One region of the Streptomyces sp. 3-6 genome, then DNA from elsewhere that is predicted to be linked to it. Evidence: riboswitches for the same ligand, from Rfam matches in the RefSeq annotation. Region 1 holds a riboswitch; each other region holds the start of a gene.
What was found. Region 1 has a riboswitch for cyclic di-AMP ahead of AC02VZ_RS09465 (C40 family peptidase). Riboswitches for the same ligand answer to the same signal wherever they lie in the genome.
Positions count from the first base shown of each region.

Region 2: another riboswitch for cyclic di-AMP. It lies ahead of AC02VZ_RS13655 (M23 family metallopeptidase); the one in region 1 lies ahead of AC02VZ_RS09465 (C40 family peptidase).
Region 3: another riboswitch for cyclic di-AMP. It lies ahead of AC02VZ_RS24545 (M23 family metallopeptidase); the one in region 1 lies ahead of AC02VZ_RS09465 (C40 family peptidase).
Region 4: another riboswitch for cyclic di-AMP. It lies ahead of AC02VZ_RS22685 (transglycosylase SLT domain-containing protein); the one in region 1 lies ahead of AC02VZ_RS09465 (C40 family peptidase).

Region 1 is NZ_JBWHZP010000005.1:127,821-130,008, reverse strand. It holds gene AC02VZ_RS09475 (ATP-dependent Clp protease proteolytic subunit) at 1-311, shown strand, start outside; gene AC02VZ_RS09470 (hypothetical protein) at 319-627, shown strand; cyclic di-AMP (ydaO/yuaA leader) riboswitch at 1,009-1,176, shown strand; gene AC02VZ_RS09465 (C40 family peptidase) at 1,180-1,653, shown strand; gene AC02VZ_RS09460 (DUF6328 family protein) at 1,757-2,188, shown strand, end outside.
Region 2 is NZ_JBWHZP010000008.1:192,085-194,272, forward strand. It holds gene AC02VZ_RS13650 (GntR family transcriptional regulator) at 1-169, opposite strand, end outside; gene AC02VZ_RS13655 (M23 family metallopeptidase) at 403-1,176, opposite strand; cyclic di-AMP (ydaO/yuaA leader) riboswitch at 1,189-1,351, opposite strand; gene AC02VZ_RS13660 (M16 family metallopeptidase) at 1,554-2,188, opposite strand, start outside.
Region 3 is NZ_JBWHZP010000028.1:18,619-20,806, reverse strand. It holds gene AC02VZ_RS24555 (dihydrofolate reductase family protein) at 1-545, shown strand, start outside; tRNA gene AC02VZ_RS24550 (tRNA-Met) at 671-744, shown strand; cyclic di-AMP (ydaO/yuaA leader) riboswitch at 1,143-1,300, shown strand; gene AC02VZ_RS24545 (M23 family metallopeptidase) at 1,313-2,188, shown strand, end outside.
Region 4 is NZ_JBWHZP010000021.1:17,034-19,221, reverse strand. It holds gene AC02VZ_RS22690 (HAD family hydrolase) at 1-303, shown strand, start outside; gene AC02VZ_RS22685 (transglycosylase SLT domain-containing protein) at 267-755, opposite strand; cyclic di-AMP (ydaO/yuaA leader) riboswitch at 759-923, opposite strand; gene AC02VZ_RS22680 (polyprenyl synthetase family protein) at 1,480-2,188, shown strand, end outside.

The DNA.
Region 1 (2,188 bases):
TGGCGGCGGGCACCCCGGGCAAGCGGTTCGTGCTGCCGGGAGCGCGGCTGGTGCTGCGTCAGCCGTCGCTCCCGGAGCCCGTGGAGGGCCGTCCGGACGACCTGGCCGTGCACGCGGCCGAACTGGAGCGGGTCCGGGCGCGCACCGAGGAGATGCTGGTCCGGCACACGGGCCGGAGCGCGGAACAGGTGCGGGCGGACCTCGAGCGCGACCTCGCCCTCGACGCCGCGGCGGCGGTGGAGTACGGCCTGGCGGACGGCGTCGTGCCGGAACGTCGGGGCACGCGGGCCACGTCGTCCGGTGCGAGGTGAGCCGTCCGTGCTGCTTCCCGACCTGCCGCCGCTGCCGGCCCTCACCCGGGCCGAGGCGGAGCTGATCGACCGTTACCTGCAGACCGTCGACCTGGTCGGCCGGATCAACCCGGCCCGCGACGGTGACACCTACGGCGCGCTGCGGGCCGCCCAGGCGCTGGTGGGCGCGGCCGCCGCCCTGCGCGACGCGCTCGCCCTGATGCACCGTCGGGGCGAGAGCGACCTGCACGCCGCCACCCTCGCCCGGGCCCTGAGGGTGCTGGACGGCGAGCGGCGCACCGGACGCGTCACCCTGCCGCCGGTTTCCGGGAGTTGACGCGAGGCCGGGTCCGCCGCGCCGCTCCGGGGCGCGGCGGCTCGGCGGCACGTCGGGGCCGGAGTTGAAACGGACCGAACGGTGTACCCCCAAGCGGCGTAGACGCACCACCGGTTTCCGGCCCGTCCGGCTTGCGCACCACGCGCGGACCGTGGCCGGAATGAGTCGTTCCGCCGCTGGTCCGGGACTCCTCCAGGCCGGTGACGCACCCTCGAACGCACAGGTGTCCACCCGAACGGGTGAGTGGTGAGTAACAACACAAACCCTAGGTTCCGTTGGGAAATCGGGCACGGCATGAGCCAAGATCCCTGACTGACGACAAGACCCCGCCGCCGCGGCGGGGCGATCCGGGCGGACGCCGAGTCCTGCCGCCGCCCGGATGACCGGTCGACACGGAGTGGATCGGCAGGAGTGGAGGACCCAGCACGACGGGTTGCCGGGCCGTCAGGTCCGAGCAGTCCTTGGGGTGAAGCCGCACGCGTGCGGCCGGGCAACTTCGCCAGCCCGAATCCGACAGGTCATCCTTCACAGGCGGCTGACGAAGGGTTGCGCATGTCTGCGCTCAATCGTGTCCCGTCCTTCATGGTCCGGGCCGGCACGGCCTCGGCCCTCACCCTCGCCGCCGTGGGCGGCTCGATCGCGGTCCCGGGCGCCGCCACGGAGGCCGCCGCCGCAAGTCACGGCACCAAGGCCCTGAAGGTGGCCGCCGCCAAGAAGGGCGCGCCCTACCGGTGGGGAGCCACCGGCCCGAACCGGTTCGACTGCTCGGGGCTGACCCAGTACGCGTTCAAGAAGGCCGGCAAGAAGCTCCCGCGCACCGCCGCCCAGCAGTACAACAAGACGCGTCACATCTCCGCCAAGAACCGCAAGGCGGGCGACCTGGTGTTCTTCCACTCGGGCCGCAACGTCTACCACGTGGGCATCTACGCCGGTAAGGGCAAGCTCTGGCACGCCCCGAAGACCGGGGACGTGGTGCGTCTGCAGAAGATCTGGACCGGCAGTGTCTGGTACGGCCGGGTGAAGTGACGCGTGGGGGCGGCGGCATCGGGAGAGCCGCCGCCCCCGCCGCGCCGCGCGGTCGCAGGGCCCGGACCGGCATGAGACGGCCGATGCGGGTTACGCGTTCGGGATGGCCGAGCATCCCCCGTGCACGGCGCGCGGCGAGACCCCGCTGCAGCGCGCCGACCGCAACTTCGTCGAGCTCCTCCAGGAACTGCGGGTGACCCAGACGGGCGTGCAGATCCTGTTCGCCTTCCTGCTGTCGCTCGCCTTCACCTCGCGGTTCACCTCGCTCGACACGGTGCAGCGCGCCACCTACGTCACCACCCTGCTGCTGGCCGTCCTGGCCGCCGCGCTGTTCACGGCTCCGGCGGCGCTGCACCGTTCGCTGTTCCAGCAGGGCGCCAAGCCGCTGATCGTGCAGGTCTCCTCACGGCTGGCGACCTGCGGCCTGGTGGTCCTCGTCTTCGCCTTCAGCGGTGCCGTGATGCTGGTGGTGGACGTGACCACCCACCGGGCGGGCGGGATCGCCGCCGGTGCCGGAACGTTTCTGGTCTGCGTC
Region 2 (2,188 bases), on a different contig from region 1:
CCACGAACCCCTCCGCCTCCAGCGTCCGCAGCGCCTCGCGCACCGGCACCCGGGACACGCCGTAGCGGCGTGCCAGGAGTTCCTCGGTGAGCCGGCTGCCGCGCGCGTGGACGCCGGCGACGATGTCGTCGCGGATCGCGGCGCACACCGAGTGCGCGGGAAAACGCATGAGCGACCTCCGGTTCCCTTCCCTGGAGAACGCCGCGTCGGCGGACGTCCTTTCCGCGACTCTAAAGCAATGTGCGGGATTCCTTGAGAGCCGGAGAACATTCGCGCCTGCTTTTCGGCCACCCCGTGCGCGCGACCTCGTGCGCGTGACCCCGTGCGCGTGACGCGGAAAGCCCCGGCTCGGCGAGCCGGGGCTTTTCGGGGATTTCGTGCGCGGACCGCGTCCGGAGGGTGTCAGAGGGAGACGCCGTGCGCGCGCAGGTACGCGACGGGGTCGAGGTCCGAACCGTACTCGGCGCTCGTGCGGGCCTCGAAGTGCAGGTGCGCCCCGGTGACGTTGCCGGTGGAACCGGAGAGGCCGATCTGCTGGCCCGGCGTGACCTCCTGGCCGACCGAGACGCCGATGGACGACAGGTGGCCGTACTGGGTGTACGTGCCGTCGTGCATCTTGATGACGACCTGGTTGCCGTAGGCCCCGCCCCAGCCGGCCTCGACGACCGTGCCACGGCCGACGGACTGCACGGGGGTGCCGTTGGCGGCGTGGAAGTCGACCCCGGTGTGGCTGCCGGAGGACCAGACGGCGCCGCCGGTCTTGTAGCCGGTGGACACGTAGGAGCCGGGGATCGGCGAGACGAACGCGTTGAGGCGCTCGCGCTCGGCCTCGCGGGCGGCGCGTTCCTTCGCCTCGCGGGCCTGCTCCGCCTCCTCGGCGGCCTTCTTGCGGGCGGCCTTCTCGGCCGCCTTGCGGGCCTCGGCCTCGGCGGCCTCGCGGGCCGCCTCGTGCTGGGCAGCGGCCTGGGCGTCGATCCGGTCGGCGACCGTGTCGCCGAGGGTGACGACGGGGGTGATGCCGGTCTGGGCCGCGGCGGGCTCGGCGGCCATCGCGGGGGCCGCGAGGGAGCCGGCGACACCGGAACCGGCGAGGGCCGCGACGCCCGCGGCGCGGGCGGTGCCGCTGCGGACGCGGCTGGGGCGGCGGTGCTTGCCGGCGGCGCGGGTGAACGCCATGTACAGGCTGGTCCTTTCCTTCCCTCTCGCCTACCGGGTTAGCTGACGGGTTCGGAGCAGGAAGGTCTCCTACGGACCCCCTCGCGACACGCGCGGGCGCCCGATTCACCCCGGGGGACGGTGGGTCCCCGGCTCCCCTGGCTCGCGCCGTACGGGGACTCGGCGATGGCTGTCCGGTGCCGCGGGTGCGGCGCACTGCCCGACGAACAGCCCGCACGAAGCTATGCGGGAGGCCGCTCGATCCTCAAACGGATCCGTGGATTTGTAGCGCACACCACAGGGCAGACAGGCATCCTCCGCACCAATTCGGGCATACGGGCGCCCTGGTGACGTTCCCGCCACCAGGGCGCCGTGCGCGCGGAAGCGGCCGCGGTGGCCTACTCGGCCGACACCACGGTCACTTCACCGATCCCCAGGGCCTCCACCGGCGCCTTGATCTGCGCCGCGTCGCCGACGAGGACGGTCACCAGCCGGTCGACCGGGAAGGCGTTGACGACCGCCGCGGTGGCCTCCACGGTGCCGGTGGCGGCCAGTTGGCGGTACAGCTCGGCCTGGTAGTCGTCGGGCAGGTGCTGCTCCACCTGGTCCGCGAGGGTGCTCGCGACCGCCGCGGCGGTCTCGTACTTCAGCGGTGCCACGCCCACCAGGTTCTGCACCGCGACGTCCCGCTCGGCGTCGGTCAGGCCGTCGGCGGCGAGCGTACGCAGCACGTTCCACAGGTCCTGCAGCGCGGGCCCGGTGTTGGGGGTGTCCACGGAACCGCTGATGGCGAGCATGGCCGCGCCCGTTCCGTCCGGCGCGGAGCGCAGGACCTGGGCGAAGGAGCGGACGCCGTAGGTGTAGCCCTTCTCCTCGCGCAGGACGCGGTCCAGGCGGGAGGTGAGGGTGCCGCCGAGGCAGTACGTGCCGAGGACCTGGGCGGGCCACACCCGGTCGTGCCGGTCGGCGCCGACGCGGCCGATGAGCAGCTGGGTCTGGACGGCTCCGGGACGGTCGACGATCACGACCCGGC
Region 3 (2,188 bases), on a different contig from region 1:
GCGGGCGGCTGCGGCTGCTGGAGACCCGGCAGATCGGTGACGTCGTCCTGGCGCGCTACGCGCCCACCGCGCCCGGAACCGGCGAACTCCCCCACGCCGCCGACCTCCACTGGCTCGCCGTCGCCTGCGACCTGGCGTCCCGGTGCACGCCCTCGGACACGGCGTTCAGCGTGGGGGCGGTCGTGGTCGCGGCCGACGGGACGGAGCTGGCACGCGGTCACTCCCGGGAGGGCGGGGACCCGTTGGTCCACGCGGAGGAGGCGGCGCTCGCCAAGGTCGACCCCACCGACCCGCGGCTCGCCACCGCCACGGTGTACTCCAGCCTGGAGCCCTGTGCCCGCCGCGCCTCCCGGCCCGCGTCCTGCGCCCGGCTCCTGCTGGACGCGGGGGTGCGACGGGTGGTCACGGCCTGGCGCGAGCCCGGCACCTTCGTCCAGGACGCCGACGGCAGCGGTCTGCTGAGGGCCGGCGGTGCCACGGTGGTCGTCGTGCCGGAGCTGGAGGAACGCGCCAAGGCGCCGAACGCGCACCTGATCGGCCGCTGACCCTCGGGGAGGGCCCGGGGGAGCGGTGGAGAGGGAGCAGGCGAAGGGGAGGGGTGAGCAGGGAGGGGCCGGAGAAAGGGGTGTGCGGAGCGTTCCGCGCATGCCGTACACTGGTGTCATACCGACGCGGGGTGGAGCAGCTCGGTAGCTCGCTGGGCTCATAACCCAGAGGTCGCAGGTTCAAATCCTGTCCCCGCTACTGAAGGCCGAGGGCCGGAACCCACAGGGTTCCGGCCCTCGGTGCGTTGTGCCGCCGTGCGTTGTCCCGCTGTGCGCGCGCCGGCGTGCGTCGGCTCCGACCGCTCTGCCGCCCGCGGCTCCCCCCTCATGCGCACCGCGTGGGTTCTCCTCTCACGCTCACCCTCTGTGGTCACCGCGCGTGTCCGGGCGGCCCTCCCCCGGTAACAATTGACGTACCGTCAGAAAGTCACGCGTCCGTCGACGGGGAGTCAACTCGCCCGATTTGGCCTGCTCGTGGCCGGTAAGTCCGTAGGGAATTCGTTAACGATCAAGAGGAACCGCTTGGAATCCGGCCCCGGGGTCTATTAACGTTCGATAACGCAGCGCGGTCGTCCCAGCCGTCACACGAGTCGGCTCCGTGCGCACGCGCCGAATCCCGCAAGGGAACCGGGGAACCACCACCTTGGGGTGAATCGCGTGGATGCCCCCGTGGAGACACGGGCGGTATACGCGCGTAGGAGACCTTCCTGCTCCGAACCCGTCAGCTAACCCGGTAGGCGGAGAAGGAAGGAAAGGAGTACGCCCACGTGGCGTCGAACCGGTCTGTCCCCGAGGCCCCCCTCATCCCGAGCCAGCGCGACGGCGACACCTTCGTCTACGGCGGTGCCCGTCCCGACGAGGGCCCCTTCGAGGAGTGGAACCCCACCGCGGAGTCCATCCGCCCGGTGCGCGGCCGGCATCGCGTCAGCAAGCAGCGCGGCGGAGGTCTCGCCCGCAGCTCCACCGTCCTGGGCGTCGGCGTCATAGCCGCCGTCGGCGCCGGTGGCATGGCCAGCGCCCAGACCGGCAAGCCGCCGGTCTCGATCTCCATGCCCGATCTCCCCAACGTGGGTTCCCTCATCTCCGACGAGGAAACACCCGAGGGTTCCGCCACCCCGCTCAGCAGCATCGGCACCGCGGGCGCCGACTCCGAGCAGGGCGCCGGCGAGGCGCTGCGCAGCCGGATCATGGCGCAGGTCGAGCAGCAGCAGGACCAGGCCGAGAGCAAGGCCGCCGCCGCTGCCGCCGCTGCCGCCGAGAAGGAGGCCGCCGAGGCCGCCGCCAAGGCCGAGAAGGAGGCCGAGGCCAAGGCCGCGGTCGCCAAGAAGAAGGCCGAGGAGGAGGCGGCGAAGAAGGCGGAGGCCGAGCGCCTCGCCAAGCTGGCCACCCAGTACGCGCTGCCGACCTCCTCGTACACGCTCACCTCGACCTTCGGTCAGGCCGGGGCCTACTGGTCCTCCGGCCAGCACACCGGCCTGGACTTCGCCGCCCCCAGCGGGACGCTGATCAAGGCGGTCCACACCGGCACGATCACCTCCGCCGGCTGGGACGGCTCCTACGGCTACAAGACGGTGCTGACCCTCGACGACGGCACCGAGATCTGGTACGCCCACCAGTCCTCCATCAGCGTCAGCGTGGGGCAG
Region 4 (2,188 bases), on a different contig from region 1:
AGCCCCGCGGACACCCTCGCGTTCGGTGACATGCCCAACGACATCCCCATGTTCGACTGGGCGGCCCGCGGGGTCGCGATGGCCAACGCCCACCCGGAGCTGAAGGCGGTGGCGGACGAGGTCACCACGACGAACGAGGACGACGGCGTGGCCGTCGTCCTCGAGCGACTGTTCGGCCGGGGCGCGGTGCCGCACGTGCCCCAACACGTGCCGCACCTGTCCGCCCCGGGCGTCCCGTCCCCGCCCGCCGCGGGGAGGGTGGTGGCTCAGTACGCCCCGAAGACGTTGTCGATGGAGCCGTAGCGGTCGGCCGCGTAGTTGCAGGCGGCCGTGATGTTGGCGACCGGGTCGTACGGGTCGTAGACGGTGCCGGGCACGTGGTAGGCGGCGAAGGTCGGGTCGATGACCTGGAGCAGGCCCTTGGACGGGGTGCCCTTGGCCGCGTTGGAGTCCCACAGGTTGATGGCCTGCGGGTTGCCCGAGGACTCGCGGATGATGTTGCGGTGGATGCCCTCGTAGGAGCCGGGGATGCCGTGCTGGGCCATGACGGACAGCGACTCGCGGATCCAGCCGTCGAGGTTGTCCGGGTACACCGTCGCCGCGGTGGCGGCGGCCGGGGCGGCGGGGGTGGCCGCGGAGGCGCTGGAGGCGCCGAGCAGCGGGAGGGCGGCCACGGCGACGCCGGTGCCGGCCACGGCGAGGGTGCGGGCGAGACGGCGACCGCCGAGGCGGCGGAGCTGACCGGATGCAGGCATGTCTGTGTTCCTCTCCTACGCCTGCGAGGTGAGCTGTCGGGTTCGGACGGGAGAGTGTCCGGCCGTGCCCCTGCGGGCACGGCTTCACCCCGAGCCGTTCCGGCGCGTGGCCGTCCCGGCGACTTACCTGGGTCCCCCGCTCCTGCCGTGCGTGAGTGAGTTCGTCGATGGGTGGTGCGGGCGGCGGCAGGATTCGGCGTCCGCCCGGCGGCCCGGAACGTATGCGAGAGCACACGCCGGGAACAAGTGCGGCCGTCACGGTAAACGCTGCTTGATCTTGACATGGGCGGTTTGCTCCACTTGATCCTTTGCGGTCGCCACGGCTCAACTCGCCACGGGGCAACGGGGAACCGGCGGCCCGCGCCCGTCGTCCCTCTGCCGGGTGGCGCGTGACCGACCTCACGGGCCGAGGGGTGCCGGAGCATTTCACGCCAAGGGGAATTCGCTTGGTAATTGCGGCAAATCGGGCGTCGGGGCGGGCAGGATGGTGCGCATGTCGAGGTGTGGTCCGGAGTGCGCTGCGATGCACCCCGGAAAGTCGGAAAATGTTCCTTGTTGTCGTCCGATCGAAAACGGGCCGGTCCTGATCGTCTCCTGCCCCGCCCGTAGCCCCGGGCCCTGGCGGTGATCGAAACATGACCGGATACGCTGACTTGAGTGATGGCAGCGACCTATCGACAAACCGTGTAAACGCCAGTGGACACCAGCAGACAGGAGACCCCTCGTGACCGTCGTCGGGCCGTTCGGGCTGAGCGTGCGGGACCAGGCTCTGGAAGCCGATGTCCAGGCCGGTATGACGGCTGTCGAGGAAGGGCTGCTCGAGGCCACCAAGAGTGAGGTCCCCTTCATCACGGAGGCCGCCCAGCACCTGGTACGGGCCGGCGGAAAGCGGTTCCGGCCGCTGCTCGTGATGCTCTCCGCCCAGTTCGGCGACCCCTACGCGCCCGGCATCGTGCCGTCGGCCGTGGTGGTGGAGCTGACCCACCTGGCCACGCTGTACCACGACGACGTGATGGACGAGGCCGCCGTGCGGCGCGGGGTGCCCAGCGCCAACACCCGCTGGGGCAACTCGGTCGCCGTCCTCACCGGCGACTTCCTCTTCGCCCGGGCCTCGCAGATCCTGGCCGACCTCGGCCCCGAGGCCGTCCGCGTGCAGGCCGTGGCGTTCGAGCGGCTCGTCACCGGGCAGATCCTGGAGACCGCGGGCCCGCAGGACGGCCGGGACCCCGTGGAGCACTACCTGGACGTGCTCGGCGGCAAGACCGGCTCCCTGGTCGCGGTCTCCTGCCGGTTCGGCGCCATGATGTCCGGCGCCGACGAGACGTTCGTGGACGTGCTCACCCAGTACGGCGAACGCCTCGGCGTCGCGTTCCAGCTCGCCGACGACGTCCTGGACATCGCCTCCGACTCCCACGAGTCGGGCAAGACCCCCG